3 regions of the Serratia fonticola genome follow, and region 3 is predicted to be linked to each of the others. Evidence: predicted binding sites of a transcription regulator. Region 3 holds the regulator's gene; each other region holds the start of a gene.
The links. Region 3 encodes LexA, which represses DNA repair genes until DNA is damaged. Its sites were predicted from a motif close to TNCTGTATGTACATACAGNA; they were not measured.

Region 1 (5,246 bases), 770 kb from region 3:
CAGCCAGCGCCCGAATGCGGGTCTGGCGATACTGGCCAAAAATGGCGTTTAGCTGTGATAACGAGAGGATCCCGGCCATTTGGGTGGCCAGGGTAACCATGAAGGATTCTTCGCTTTCGTCAAACTGGCGCAGTTCACGTTGCTGCACCACCAACACGCCAAGCAGCTGGCGGCGATGAATGATCGGCACGCCAAGGAAGGATCGGAAACGATCCTCTTTGACCTGCGGAATATATTTGAAGCTGGGATGGCTTTGGGCATCCGCCAGGTTGATCGGCTCTGCCCGCCGCCCGACCAGGCCGACGATGCCTTCGTCAAAGGCCAGGGCAATAGTTCGCCCGCGGGGCTTTTTCAACCCGCGCGTCGCCATCAGGTAATAACAGCGGCGGTCGTTGTCTGCCAGATAGATGGAGCAGACTTCGGTGTCCATCGCCAGACAGGTTTCATTGACCAAAAGATCCAGCGCATCTGTCAGACTGGCCGCCGCGGCCACTTTCTCAACAATTTCTCGCAAGCGCGTGAGCATAGTCGGTTTGACTTAACCTCTCTTTCGGCGATAAGCAGGAGGCTGCCGCTGCGCTGCCAGTTCCTGCATTGGCATGACGGTTGCGGCAAACTCTTTCATAACCCGGCGGTACACGTCGCGTTTAAACGACACCACCTGGCGCACCGGATACCAGAAGCTCACCCAACGCCAGCCGTCAAACTCCGGCGTACTGCTGCGCTGCATGTTGATATCCGCGTCATTGCACATTAACTGCAGCAGAAACCATTTCTGCTTTTGGCCGATACAAACCGGCTTTGTGTCCCAACGCACCAAACGTTTTGGCAATTTATAGCGCAACCAGTTGCGGGTTGAGGCCAGGATACGCACATCCTTTTTACTCAGCCCCACTTCTTCGAACAGCTCACGGTACATCGCCTGCTCAGGCGTTTCGCCAGGGTTTATTCCCCCTTGGGGAAACTGCCAGGAGTGCTGACCGTAACGGCGGGCCCATAGGACCTGCCCCTGACGATTACAGATTACGATACCAACATTCGGGCGGTAGCCATCATCATCGATCACCGGACTACCTCGATAAGCATAAATTCGTATTGATAACCTGATTGTTTCACACAAGCCACAGGCGGTAAACCACTGCTTTGCAGCACCGTCGCTCGGATAACATTGGGATAACTCACAGATAATGGCAAAGTTATAAACATGTAACGAGGTTCGAGGGCGGTTTTATTCACTTTTTCTGTGGATAGGTGTGTGAAGAACTCTAGGGATAAGCCGGGAAAACTCGATTGAACTTAAAATCCGCCGTATTTTTAATTTTTTATTATTCCTTTAAATACAATGCAATAAACACTTAAACACAGTTATGAACAGGGTAAAAATGTGATCTATGCACGCTTTGGATCTTTCTCTGGCGAAAGATCCACCAATGCGGATTTTATCCACAGATTATTATACCCAGTGACCTATAAAACCGCCAAATTCGTAAAAAATGCCCCGCGTCAAGGCTGTAAATCAAACCAGTGATCGGCAAAAAGTTGGGTTATCCCAGAAATCTGTGGATAAATAGGTGTAAGATCCTGTTTATTGTCGGTGGCTACAGGTGCACAACCCCGCACTGAAAATTTTCTACCGCGATGGGGTAGCCAAAAAGTCATGCAAAATCATGCTACTATTGTTGTTTTCCCCAGCCTGCTTTTCCCTTTTAAGGCAGTGAGTAAATTCGGTACGTTTTTTAACCATAATGCATAGGTCTGATTTATGGCGTGTTTATCCCCGCTGCCACCAGAAAACGAGCAGCAATTATTAGCCCGTGCCCAGGCGCTGGCTGGCTTTAACCTTGGCGAACTGGCAGCCCGTGCGCAGGTCAGCATTCCCAAGGATCTCAAACGGGATAAAGGCTGGGTCGGCATGCTGCTGGAGCTCTATCTGGGGGCCATGGCGGGCAGCAAGCCTGAGCAGGATTTCCCAGAGCTGGGCATTGAGTTGAAAACCATCCCGGTCGACGCCACAGGTAACCCGCTGGAAACCACTTTCGTCTGCGTAGCTCCGCTGACAGGCAATAGCGGCGTCACTTGGGAAAGCAGCCACGTACGCCACAAACTGGCACGCGTGCTGTGGATCCCTGTGGAAGGTGAACGACAAATCCCATTGGCACAGCGCCGCGTAGGTTCCCCGCTGCTGTGGCAGCCCAATCAGGAAGAAACCGAGATGCTGCGCCGGGATTGGGAAGAGCTGATGGATCTTATCGTGCTCGGCCAGGTTGAGCGGATCACCGCCCGCCATGGCGAAGTGCTACAGCTGCGGCCAAAAGCGGCCAACAACAAGGCACTGACCGAAGCCACCGGCGAACAGGGCCAGCCGATCCTCACCTTGCCGCGCGGCTTCTATCTGAAGAAAAACTTCACCCGGGCGCTGCTGGCCAGGCACTTTACGCTTTGATTAGTCCTCCGCTCCTGTTTTCACCGTCATTTCTCCTGACACAGATGGGATACGTCCGAAAGCCATCTTTGGCAGAGTTTGCTACTCTATTAAGACAATTATTCCAGGTATATAAGGTGTTCGGCATGAAAAAGTGGGTAATGGCTATTTCCGCCCTGATGATGGTCGCCGGATTAGCAGGCTGTTCCAGCGACTATGTGATGGCCACCAAAGACGGCAATATGATCCTCACGCAGGGTAAGCCTAAAATCGATAAGGATACCGGCCTGATCAGCTATCAGGACGAGCAAGGCAACCAGCGCCAGATTAACGGCGATCGGGTCTCGCAGGTTATCGAGCGTTAATCCCGGCCCCCGCATCATCCTGACCCCTGACGGATTATCAATCAGGGGTTTAGCCCTACCCCCGGCAGTTATATTCCTCTTTCACCATCTTCTTAGCTTGGTTATAGTCAAGTAAGGCGTGTTACGCCGTTGGATCTCTGGCTTCTGTTTTACCGGGCATCACGCCCGTCAGCGCTAACATTGAAGGAAGGCCGTTAATGCAATACCACCGTATTCCCCACAGTTCTTTAGAAGTGAGCGTGCTGGGACTGGGCACCATGACCTTTGGCGAACAAAACAGCGAAGCCGATGCCCACGCACAGCTGGATTATGCATTAGCCGCTGGCATCAACCTGATTGATACCGCAGAGATGTATCCAGTGCCGCCGCGCCCGGAAACCCAGGGGCTGACAGAACAGTACATTGGCAGTTGGATCAAGGCGCGCGGCAACCGCGACAAAATCGTGCTGGCAAGCAAGGTCTCCGGGCCGATCCGGGGTAATGACGCGGGCATTCGCCCACAGCAGGCGTTGGATCGCAAGAATATCCGCGCCGCCCTGGATGCCAGCCTGAAACGGTTAAATACCGATTATCTGGATCTGTACCAGCTACACTGGCCGCAGCGCACCACCAACTGTTTCGGCAAGCTCAACTATCAGTACACCGATGAGAAAGCCACCATCCCGCTGTTGGAAACCCTGGAAGCGTTAACCGAGCAGGTCCGTGCTGGCAAAATTCGCTATATTGGCGTCTCTAACGAAACCCCATGGGGCGTGATGCGCTACCTGCAACTGGCAGAAAAACACGAACTCCCGCGTATCGTCTCGATCCAGAATCCCTACAGTCTGTTAAACCGCAGCTTTGAGATTGGTTTGGCGGAGATTAGCCAACATGAAGGCATTGAGCTGTTAGCCTATTCCAGCCTGGCCTTCGGTACGCTGTCCGGTAAATACCTCAACGGGGCCAAACCGGCCGGGGCACGCAACACCCTGTTCAGCCGCTTTACCCGCTACTCTTCAGCACAGAGCCAGGCGGCGATCGCCGAATACGTGGCGCTGGCGAAAAAGCACGGTCTGGATCCTTCACAGATGGCATTGGCGTTCGTGCGCCAGCAGCCTTTTGTTGCCAGCACCTTGCTGGGCGCCACCACGCTGGAGCAGTTGAAGATAAATATCGACAGTTTTGACGTGATGCTGAACGAGGAGGTGTTGCAGGCCCTGGAAGAGATCCACAGCCGCTTCACCATTCCAGCACCATAAATGCCCCCTCACCCTAACCCTCTCCCACAGGGAGAGGGGACCGATCGAGTTCAATTTCGGTTGCAGAAATCTACCTGACCACCGCACCGAATCAGCTCTCTTTTATTGAACACGCTATCTGACTAGACACTGCACCTGCCCCTTTGCGGAGGTAGTAGAGTGATCACGTTACCTGATACGACACCATTCCAGCTCCCTCTCCCTGTGGGAGAGGGTTGGGGTGAGGGGACTATTGTTAGGCTTTCGAGCGGAACTGAGATATCCACAGAACGGTGATGGCAAGACCGAACACGACGCCAAAACCGATCCCGACGCCGATCACCGGCACGCCTAATTTGACCACCAAAGAATAGAGGCCAAGCATCAGCAGCATGGCGGTGTTTTCACCCAGGTTCTGTACCGCAATGGCGTTCCCCGCCCCAACTGAGCGTTTGCCCCGCTCTTGCAACAGCGCATTCAGCGGCACCACAAAGAAGCCACCCAGCACACCAATCACCAGCAGTACGCCATAAGCATTCAGCATGCTGGTTTGCACGGCAAAGAAGGCCACGGCGATGCCGATCAGGATCCCGGCAGGCATACAGCGCTTAACCGTTTCCAGCGTCACAAAGCGGGCTGCCGCCCCGGCCCCGACCACGATACCTATTGCCACCATCGCGTTGAGCATGGTTGGCGTGGCGTTATCGCTAATGCCCAGCGCTACCGGTACCCACAGCACCAGCAGGAAGCGCAGGGTAACCCCAGCGCCCCAGAACAGGCTGGTACCAATCAGTGAGAAACGGGTTTGGCCATCGCGCCACAGCACCACGCAAGCGTTGAAGAAAGTGCTCCCCATGACGCGTGGGTGCCAGGAGGCTACCTTATGGGCAACCGGCAAGCGCGGGATATAGAGGTTAGCGACGACTGCCGCGCCGTAAACCACGGCACACACCGCCAGTGCGGCCACGATATGCCAGTCTGCCAACATGCCACCGGCTACCGAACCCACCAGGATGGCGGCAATGGTGGAAGCTTCCATCAGCCCGTTGGCCTTCACCAGCTTATCGCCGCTGGTGATCTCACCCAGGATGCCGTACTTCGCCGGTGAATAAGCCGCAGCCCCAATGCCGACCAGGGTATAGCCCAGGAACGGGTTCAGCCCAAAGCAGATCACCAGCGCACCGGCCAGCTTCAAGCCATTGGCGACCATCATCACCCGGCCTTTGGAGAAACTGTCGGCGA
Region 2 (5,246 bases), 2.8 Mb from region 3:
GCGATCGCCCACTACAATCAGGCGTAACTCCAACGGCATCGGAGGGATGGAAATCGGCAGTGGCCGGGTTTCATCTGGCGTCAGCCACTGGAACTGGCGCTGGGTAATCATCTGCTTGAGACGCAGCCACAATAGCGGCTGTGCCAATAGGGCACGCGCCGACAGGATCAGCACGCCGCCGTTAGCCTGATGGACCAGGCCCGGTTGCAAGGTGATCGCACCATTGTGCATTCTGACGCAGCCAAATAACTGTTCTGGCTCAACCCATTCCTGGTAAACGCAAGCACCGCCGGCGGCAAAAGGTTCATCGCCGCGCAGGGCATTTTTAATGCTGACGGTGTCGCCTTCAATCACGTAGTGACTGCCTTTAACGGTATTCTGCGGTTGCAACTCTTCTGCCGCTCGGGCGATCAACGCCAGATACTCACGTGTTTCCTGTGCTTTCAACAGCATAAAACGTGGCAGAGACAGCGGATGCAAAAACAGCGTCAGCGCATTCTCCAAACGGGGCTGGATTGCAGAAAAGGCCACGGGTGCCAATTGAGCAGCGGAATCGAAAATCGCCTGATAAGGCGTAGCAGCAGGCAACAGAGATTGCCATTCAAGTCGGTTATTGGTCAAAGTGTTAGATGCAATCGTCAAAAAGGGAAAGCGCGATTATACAAGAATAACGCCAGCTTGATACCTCCAGAGTCATTGTTGAGCATCGGAGTTTGACATTGCCCGATGACTGTGCAAAAAACAGTCAAAAACGGCGGGTAATTGCCGAGGAAAAGTTGGCTAAAGCTGTTATGCTTATTAAAGTTACACGGTCACAGCAGAGTTCACGATGAAATATCAGCAACTGGAAAATCTGGAGAGCGGTTGGAAATGGAAGTACCTGGTGAAAAAGCACCGGGAAGGTGAAGCGATCACCCGCTACATTGAAAACAGCCTTGCTCAGGAGGTCATTGACCAACTGCTGAAGCTGGAAAATGAACCGGTCAAAGTGCTGGCGTGGATCGATGAGCACATGAATCCGACGCTGGATAATCGGATGAAACAAACCATCCGCGCCCGGCGTAAGCGTCATTTCAACTCAGAACATCAGCATACGCGCAAGAAATCGATCGATCTGGAGTTCCTGGTCTGGCAACGTTTGGCTGCGCTGGCGCATCGCCGTGGCGTCACCCTGTCGGAAACTGTCGTACAGCTGATCGAAGATGCCGAGCGAAAAGAGAAGTATGCCAGCCAGATGTCATCGCTGAAACAGGATCTACAGGCGATCCTGGGTAAGGATGATAAATAGCATTACCTAACGTTAGGCCAAAAAAAAACCCCGCAATGCGGGGTTTTTTACTAAGAAGCGCTTACTTAGCCCTGAGGCTGAGAAACAACTTCTTTGATGCCTTTAACTTCGATCTCTACGCGACGATCTGGAGCCAGACATGCGATCTGAGCTGCAGTTGCGCGGCCTGAACGGTAGCCACAAGAGTCACCGGTAACTGGGTTAGCTTTACCCATGCCACGTGCAGAAATCTTGTCTGAAGGGATACCTTTAGACACGAGGTAATCCACAACGCTTTGTGCACGTTGCTCAGACAGGCGCAGGTTGTATTCTGCTGAACCTACTGCATCAGTGAAGCCCAGAACTACAACAGAACCGTCTTTCGGATCCAGTGAGCTCAGTTGGGTGTACAGCTGATCCAGAGCTTGTTGGCCTTCTGGCTTCAGGGTCGCTTTGTTGAACGCGAACAGAACGTCAGAAGTCAGAGTGAACTTCTTGGTCTCAACAACTGGAGCTGGGGCTGGAGCTGGAGCTACTACTGGAGCAGCAACTTCCTGGCCAAAGCGGTAGGAAACACCTACGCTCAGCATGCCGTTGTCTGGACGTGCGCCAACGGTACCTGCATCACCGATGTTGTTAACCCACTGGTAGTCCAGACGGGTAGCCCAGTCACGGTTCAGTGCGTATTCAACACCCACTGCTGCCAATGGAGAAACGCCAGTGTCATGGTTGCCACCGTTAGAGCCAGCACCATCACTGTCTGCACGCCATACCATGCCACCCAGACGAGTGTAGATGTCCAGATCGTTCATGATTGGGTAGCTCAGTTTAGCTGCCAGTTGAACGCCTTGAGCTTTGAAAGAACCGGTGTTAGCGCCGGTATATTTCATACGACCTAACCAGTCGTAGCCCATTTCGAAGCCCAGGTATTGGTTTGCCTGATAGCCAACGAACGCACCAGCACCAATCTGGTCTTTACGTGCGTCGTTATCAACGGTGTAACCGTTACCGTAGAAACCGGTGTCATGGAACTGGGACCAACCCAGTTTAGCACCAGTGTACCAAGTGTCGTCTTTTGGTGCGGCTTGCGCTACTGTAGCGAAACCTGCCAGTGCCACTGCTAATGCGATAGCTGTCTTTTTCATTTTGCGCCTCGTTATCATCCAAATAGGCAATGAGCTTTAAAGCTGCTTTAAGCCCTTGGTTTAAATTCCTTCGCCAAGGTTTGAGCCCTCGTTTGTTACTCTGCCAGTTTTTCTGGCGTTATAGAGCAACCTTGGCGATGTAAAGTCTACAACGTGGCGCGAAAGTTACAAGTGTGATGTGATAAAGCTCTAAAAAAAAACATGGAATTAGACATATCCTCTAACATATCGGGGTGCTAAACGAGACTTTTTTTCACCTGGAAGGTCGCGCCGAACCGCAGCCAACCTCGCTTTTCGCCTGATCTGCCTGCGATTGCCAGACCAAACGATAAAAGTGATGGGAAAAGTCCTAAATTTACTTAATGATACAAAGAAGAGTGAATTTTTAAGGTTGAACAGTGTCTGTCGGCAGCCACGATGTCACGTTGGGGTCGCATAATGAACCCATAGGCATTGCCCAATTCTGCCGCTCTACTTAACCTTAGACGATCCTCTTGTGTCAATTCAGGTAACCAGCCAAGCACCACACTGTAATTTCCTGTCAGTAAAGCCTTCTCCATGGCGTCTACGGTAGCCAGTGGACTGATCTGATTAAGCTGTACGACCTTATCAACCGGCAGGCTGGCCTGTTGCAGCCAGGTTTTGCTCAGTTTCTGCTGCGGGGTCAGCCACAGTAACCAACGTGATTGCCTGCCTAACTGTTGCAACAAAGGCACCAGCAACTGGGCTACGGCGGGTTGCCGCTCATTGTAAACAAGCTCACTGATTAGGCCATTTTCGTTGCCCTCTTGCGCAGGGATCACCGCTTGCTTTGCCGGCATTGAGGATTGGCTAAAATGAGGTTGATAAAGTGATTGAGTACGCATGTCGTCTCCCGCCCGTAGTGTTACTGTATGTATATACAGTATAGCCATCGAAACAGAAGATCAACCCAAATTTTCGTAACGCTTCGCATAATTGAGATTATTTATTGTACGTCTTGAATTTATGATTGGCACGACTAGGGATAATGCGTATTTTTTTTAATTAGTTGTTCCAGTTACGTTTATTCCAACCAAAACATGCCTAATGGCTATGGCTTCATATAAGGAGAGTTAAATGAATGGAGGATCGTTAAGGAGGATCGAACAGGCAAAGTCCTGCTTTGCCGCCCTGGGAAATATTGCCATACGCTCGCAGTTTGGCGGCTATGGCCTGCTGGCGGACGGCACAATGTTTGCGGTCATTACCGAAGGTGAGCTGTATTTGCGTGCAACAGAAAGTCTGGAAACCGCGTTCCGTGAGCGTGGCATGGTGAATATGACCTATTTAAAGCGAGGGGTCCCCATGGTCATGCGCTATTACTGGGTGAATGAAGAGTTGTGGCGGCAGCGTCGCGAACTGTGTGCGCTTGCCTGGCAGGCTCTCTGTGAGACGCGTAAAGAGATTAAGGTGAAAAAAAGCTGCAATGGCAGATTGAAAGATTTACCGAATATTGATGCTTCATTAGAGCGCCAGCTGTGGCGAGCAGGCATATGCAATATTTATGATTTTCGCCTGTTGGGGGCCAGAGATAGCTATCTGAAGTTGCTGCAACAGCAAAAAAATCTGGGCATGAAAGTGCTGATGTCACTGGCGGGTGCCATGGCGGGTTACCACCATGCCGCCTTGCCGAATCTACAAAGGGAGGCGTTGACCGAATGGTTCGAAAACAACGCGCTCTTTCCCTCCTTTGAGGCACGGTCAGAAGACCGTGCCTGCGGCCCACATCTTTGAACTATCAACCGGCTTGAGTAATTTGTGTATTAAGTGCCGTCAGCTCTGGTAGCAATTCGAGCACCAGGCCAATTTGCTGCAACACCAGTTGTTCTTTGCTTTCCGGCTCCGGAACCAGCGCAGTAATACGCTCGGAGAGGGCTTCCAGTGCCTGCGTGATACGCTGACGATCATGAGCGTCGTGGTGTAATGCACCATCAACATAGCAAACCGCATCGTTGAGCAAATCCAGCACGGCGGCACTTTCCAGGCGCTCACGGTGGGCACCCAGGGCAGAAATATAGCTCAGCAAGGTATGGTTAAGGCACAGCAGGCGAAATGCCGCTTCCTGAATGGTTTTATCGGCTTTAGGGTCGGCAGACATGTTAGAGATCACCGACGCCAATTCGGCATCGCTATTATGGGCATCGCGGCGGGCAATACGATAAGGCAGGCCGTTATCCTTGCCCTGATGGTATTGCACCAGAATGGCATCCAGATAGCGGCAGTCGGCATTCAGTGTCTTACGCACCATGGCCGGTAACTGACGGAACTTCCAGTCTGGCCAGATAAAACTCACCGCTGCCCAGGCGATGGCACAACCCAGCAGGGTATCGTAGACGCGCGGGGCAGCCACTTCGAACCCTTCGCCCAGCAGGTTAAAGCATAGCAAGACCAACAGGGTGATAAACATCGTGGCGTGGGCATATTGCACGGTTCGGAAGGCGAAGAACAACACGCCCGAGATCACGATCAGAATCAACTGCCCTTCCAGCGAGGGCACAAAATACAGGATCGGCAGCCCGATCAAAATGCCAGCCAGAGTGCCGATGATCCTTAACGCCAAGCGCCTGCGGGTGGCGTTGTAGTTGGGCTGGCAGACAAACAGGCTGGTCAGCAGGATCCAATAACCGTGCTGCATCCCGGTCAGTTGAATAAACGCATAGCCTACGCACAGCACCACAGACATACGGATGGCGTGGCGGAATAGGGCGGATTGTGGTGTCAGGTGGCGGCTGATACGCAGGCGAATATCGCTCCAACCGGTGAGCCGGTCGTCTGACAGGTTGTTTTCCTCGGTTTGGCCACTCGCCAAGGAT
Region 3 (5,246 bases):
GTCGCCGATGTTGTCCTTCTCCACTTCAAACTTGTTCATGTTTAAAGCGTGATCCAGCAACTGGTCTGGCGTTTGCGTTGGTACGGTGGCGTCCGGTGCATAAGGCACGTTACGCATTAACTGTAAGTAGCATTCCAACTGCTCAAGCAACTGCTCACGGGTCAGCGAACGTTGGCGTGAGGCCAGCAGCGCGGTGGAACACAGGTTCATGGCGTTGGCGGCGGCAGCGTTGTTGATGCGCACCATGATCTGAGCCGCCAGATCGTTGACCGATGGCGTCAGCCAGCTTGGGCGCTGTGCTTCGATCGGGTCGATAGACTCACGCCACTGTGGGACGTTTTGGTTCAGGTACGTAGTCAACGGCAGCGGTTCACCAAAGTTTACGTAGCCCTGGCCGAGGTTGCGTAGCTTGCGCAAGCCGCGCACCATTTGCAGCAGGCTCTCTTTCTCTTTGGTCGCGCCACGCAGCTCTTTGGCGTAAGTCCCTACTTCCATCACGTGCTCGTAACCGATATAAATCGGCACCAGGGTGATCGGGCGGGTACCGCCGCGCAGCATGGCCTGAATGGTCATTGACAGGGTGCCGGTTTTCGGTTCCAGCAGGCGACCGGTACGGGAACGCCCGCCTTCAACAAAGTATTCTACCGAGTAACCACGGGTGAACAGCTCACCGAGGTATTCACGAAACACGGTTGAATAGAGTTTGTTGCCCTTGAAAGTGCGGCGGATAAAGAACGCACCCAGGCGGCGGAAGATCGGCCCGGCAGGCCAGAAGTTCAGGTTAATACCCGCTGCGATATGCGGTGGCACCAGCCCTTGATGGTAGAGCACATAGGACAGCAGCAGATAGTCCATATGGCTGCGGTGACACGGCACATAGACGATCTCGTGGCCATCCTGCGCCAGCTGACGCACGCGCTCGGCGTTGGTGACGTTGATACCCTGATACAGCCGGTTCCAGGTCCAGCTCAACACGCGGTCGGACAGGCGCACCGTTTCATAGGAGAAATCGGCGGCAATCTCTTCCATCAGCGCAATTGCGTTCTGCTGGGCCTTTTCGTGGGAGATCTTTTTGCTGCGGGCTTCGTCTTCGATCGCTTTTTCAATCGCCTTGGAGGCCAGCAGCTTTTTGAACAGATCCTGACGGGCAGGCAAGCTTGGCCCAACGGCGGCCAGGCGCTGGCGTGCGAAATGCATGCGTGCGACACGGGCCAGTTTTTGCGCGATGGTCTTATCGGTGCCGTGCTCGGTCGCCATCCGGCGCAGGGACACGGTGTTGGAGAAACGGACAAAACTGTCGCGCCCCAGCCACAGTACGGCGAAGAACTTCTGTACGCCGTTCAGCAGGCGCAGGTGAGGCGTGCCGTGGCCTTCGCGCCCAGGGGAGCGGCCAAACATCACCGATACCGGCAACATCTGAATATCGAGATCCGGGTTGCTGCGGTGCAGATCCAGATAATCGTGGAACAGTTTTACCGATTCTTCTTTGGGGGTGTAATAGCGGAATACGCGTGGGCCATCGTGGATAAACACGTAGCTTGGCAGCACGGTGCCATCGATTTCCAACGGGTTAAGGGGATCGGGCAGATCTTGCGCCAGACACTGGGTGCGCAAGGTGAGTAAATCCGCCTTGGAATTATAAGGTAAAACATACAAAATCGGTCGTGAGGGATCCAACCCTAACTCCGTGACCGGATCTGAAGGGATAACCTTACTTCTTACCAACATTTTTAGTGGTAAGTTCAATATCTTATAATAGATTTTACGCCAACCTGACATGACAACGTGAAGCCTCTTGTTAGCAATTCGCCGCAAGCATACCAGAAACCGGGTAGCAGATCTGTGGCGTTGGGAAATCCACGGCCGTTCACGGCAATGGAAGTACATGGTTGAATTATACCTGATGGATATCAAATTGGCCGCTCTAGCGCATTCATGCGCTCGCGGCATTGGTACGACATAGCTAGGTGATTAAGGTATTCCAACCTTGCTGTATACTGCGCTGCGATAAAAATGTGATTGGGCTGGCAAATCTGTCTGGAACGTTGTGGCTGCAACACGACGGGTACATGATCCATCTTGGAAAAAGGCGTTCTTAATTATGGCAAATCAAGCAACTGGCCTGACGCGTGTCATTAAAGCCGCAGGCTATTCCTATAAAGGTTTAACCGCTGCCTGGCAGAACGAAGCCGCATTCCGCCAGGAACTGGTGGCGACGGTGGTGGCTATCATCGTGGCGGTTTGGCTGGATGTAGGGGCGATAGCGCGCATCTTGTTGATCGGCTCGGTGCTGCTGGTGATGATTGTCGAAATCCTCAACAGCGCGATTGAGGCCGTGGTCGATCGCGTGGGTACGGAATATCACGAGCTCTCCGGGCGGGCCAAAGATATGGGCTCGGCGGCGGTATCGCTGGCAATCATTCTGGCACTGTTCGTTTGGGCTTCGGTACTTTGGCAGCATTTGGCGTGAAAACCAGCGGGTATCGTTGCGATCCCGCTCGCTACCTGCTGATTTTTATTTATTCTTCGGTTCCCAATCCAGACTTAGCTGTATATACTCACAGCAAGACTGTATAAACAAACAGGGGGCGGAATGAAAGCACTAACTACCAGACAGCAAGAGGTCTACGACCTGATTCGCGATCATATTTCGCAAACGGGCATGCCACCGACGCGTGCCGAGATCGCAATGCGCCTGGGGTTCCGCTCACCAAATGCTGCAGAAGAGCACTTGAAAGCACTGGCTCGCAAAGGCGTTATCGAGATCATCTCCGGTGCTTCACGCGGTATCCGCTTGCTGATGGAAGATGAAGAGGGATTACCCCTGGTGGGCCGTGTGGCTGCAGGTGAACCTCTGTTAGCTCAGCAGCACATTGAAGGGCACTATAAAGTGGATCCTTCTCTGTTCAAGCCTAATGCCGATTTCCTGCTGCGCGTTAGCGGCATGTCGATGCGCGATATCGGCATCCTGGATGGCGATCTGCTGGCAGTGCATAAGACTCAAGACGTACGCAACGGCCAGGTTGTCGTCGCCCGCATTGAAGACGAGGTCACGGTCAAGCGCCTGAAGAAACACGGTAACGTCGTCGAACTGCTGCCAGAAAACAGTGAATTCCAACCGATCGTGGTCGATCTGCGCCAGCAGAACTTCACCATCGAAGGCCTGGCGGTGGGTGTGATCCGCAACGGCGACTGGATCTAACCGCTTTACCTCGTATTACAGCCCTTTAAAACGGCAAACCTCGCCCCAACTCTGGGGCGATACATGAGACACTAAGCGGGCGCAGCATGCGGCGCCCTCTACGGTCAAACATGTTCGATCCCTGCAAATTCAGCTACATTGCCACTTTATCTTCAGCTTTAAATCCATGCTTTTACGGGAACATATCGCCATGCGCCTGCTTTCTGCCTTTACCAGTGACACCGACAAAGCTCTGTGGCGTCTGGCATTGCCGATGATCTTCTCCAATATTACCGTCCCCTTGCTTGGCCTGGTGGATACCGCCGTTATCGGCCATCTCGATAGCCCTAGCTACCTTGGCGGGGTCGCAGTGGGGTCAATGGCCACTAGCTTCCTGTTTATGTTGTTGCTGTTCCTGCGAATGAGCACTACAGGGCTGACGGCGCAGGCGCTGGGGGCGCAAGATCCCTACCGGTTGGCTCGCGCCTTTATGCAGCCGTTATTGTTGGCGCTGGTGGCCGGGCTGGCGATTGTGCTGTTGCGAGCCCCGTTGATCACCTTGGCGCTGAACATTGTGGGGGGCGATCGGGAAGTCTTGGTACAGGCCAGGCTATTTTTGGAGATCCGCTGGCTGAGCGCCCCGGCGGCGTTGGCCAATATGGTGTTGCTCGGCTGGTTGCTGGGAGTTCAGTACGTGCGGGCACCGGTGATCCTGTTGATTGTCGGTAACCTGCTGAACATCGTGCTGGATATCTGGCTGGTGATGGGGCTGGGTTGGAACGTGCAGGGGGCCGCGACTGCCACGGTGATTGCGGAGTACGCCACGCTGTTGCTGGGTTTGTGGTTAGCATGGCGGGTACTACACATGCGGGGGATTTCGCTGGCGATGCTGCGCACCGCCTGGCGTGGGGATCTGCGCCGCCTGCTGGCACTTAACCGCGACATCATGCTGCGCTCGTTATTACTGCAACTGTGTTTCGCCTCGTTGACCATTCTGGGAGCCCGCATGGGCGGAGAAGTGGTGGCGGTGAATGCGGTGCTGATGAATCTGCTGACCTTTACCGCCTACGCGCTGGATGGTTTTGCCTACGCGGTGGAAGCCCATTCCGGCCACGCCTATGGTGCGCGAGACGGGCGGCAACTGCGTAAAGTATGGCGTGCCGCCTGTCGGCAGGCTTGCCTGGTTGCCTGTGGTTTTGCCGTTATTTATCTGTTCGCCGGGCATCATATTGTGGCGGGCTTAACCTCGTTACTGGAGTTGCGTGCGCTGGCAAACCATTATCTGCCTTGGCAGGTGGTGCTGCCTCTGGTGGGAGTGTGGTGCTACCTGTTGGATGGCATGTTTATCGGCGCCACCCGTGGCGCAGAAATGCGTAATAGCATGGCGGTAGCCGCAGTGGGCTATGGGCTGACGTTGTTCACCTTGCCGGTATTGGGCAACCACGGTTTATGGCTGGCTCTGGCGGTATTCCTGGCACTGCGCGGGGCTGCTTTGGGCTGGGTATGGCACCGTCATAGCGTGCAAGGCACCTGGTTTTCATCTCCATTAGCAATGGATAGGCCAGATTAGTTGATGATACGGTATGAGCATTCACATTTGGTTACATGCGATGGGGGCTGTTTTGGTTCGCTTGCTTACTGTTTTAATGGCGTTTTTTGCTATTGAGACTTTTCCTAACCCTATTTCATGCTGCTTTTTTGGCGATTTTCGTGATGGGTGACTATAGTTAATCACGTGGCTGGCGAATTAAGCCCGCGCTTAATTGGCAACGGACGCATTAGATAACCTTAATTTGACTCAGTTAAGTCCAGCCAGATTTATCTAAAACTGACAACCAAGAGTAACGGAGAGATTATGAACAAAGATCAAGCCGACGGTAACTGGAAGCAGTTTAAAGGTAAAGTGAAGGAAAAATGGGGCAAGCTGACCGATGACGATATCACCGTTATCGAAGGGAAACGCGAACAGCTGGTCGGTAAAATCCAGGAACGCTATGGCTACCAGAAAGAGGCAGCCGAAAAAGAAGTCAAAGCCTGGGAAGAGCACAGCAAGTATCGTTGGTAG

Region 1: mutH (DNA mismatch repair endonuclease MutH) is a predicted target of LexA. The motif match lies at 1,711-1,730, and genes of this name have one in related genera.
Region 2: sulA (SOS-induced cell division inhibitor SulA) is a predicted target of LexA. The motif match lies at 3,300-3,319, and genes of this name have one in related genera.

What each region holds. Positions count from the first base shown of each region.
Region 1 is NZ_CP011254.1:463,587-468,832, forward strand. Features, by position in the region: gene ptsP (phosphoenolpyruvate--protein phosphotransferase) at 1-526, opposite strand, end outside; gene rppH (RNA pyrophosphohydrolase) at 539-1,066, opposite strand; gene mutH (DNA mismatch repair endonuclease MutH) at 1,763-2,443, shown strand; gene WN53_RS01965 (YgdI/YgdR family lipoprotein) at 2,569-2,787, shown strand; gene WN53_RS01970 (NADP(H)-dependent aldo-keto reductase) at 2,985-4,025, shown strand; gene lplT (lysophospholipid transporter LplT) at 4,261-5,246, opposite strand, start outside.
Region 2 is NZ_CP011254.1:4,059,324-4,064,569, forward strand. Features, by position in the region: gene WN53_RS18025 (AAA family ATPase) at 1-621, opposite strand, end outside; gene matP (macrodomain Ter protein MatP) at 830-1,288, shown strand; gene ompA (porin OmpA) at 1,354-2,412, opposite strand; gene sulA (SOS-induced cell division inhibitor SulA) at 2,772-3,233, opposite strand; gene WN53_RS18045 (TfoX/Sxy family DNA transformation protein) at 3,511-4,167, shown strand; gene yccS (YccS family putative transporter) at 4,172-5,246, opposite strand, start outside.
Region 3 is NZ_CP011254.1:1,237,114-1,242,359, reverse strand. Features, by position in the region: gene plsB (glycerol-3-phosphate 1-O-acyltransferase PlsB) at 1-1,779, opposite strand, end outside; gene WN53_RS05445 (diacylglycerol kinase) at 2,102-2,470, shown strand; gene lexA (transcriptional repressor LexA) at 2,594-3,202, shown strand; gene dinF (MATE family efflux transporter DinF) at 3,393-4,751, shown strand; gene WN53_RS05430 (CsbD family protein) at 5,037-5,246, shown strand.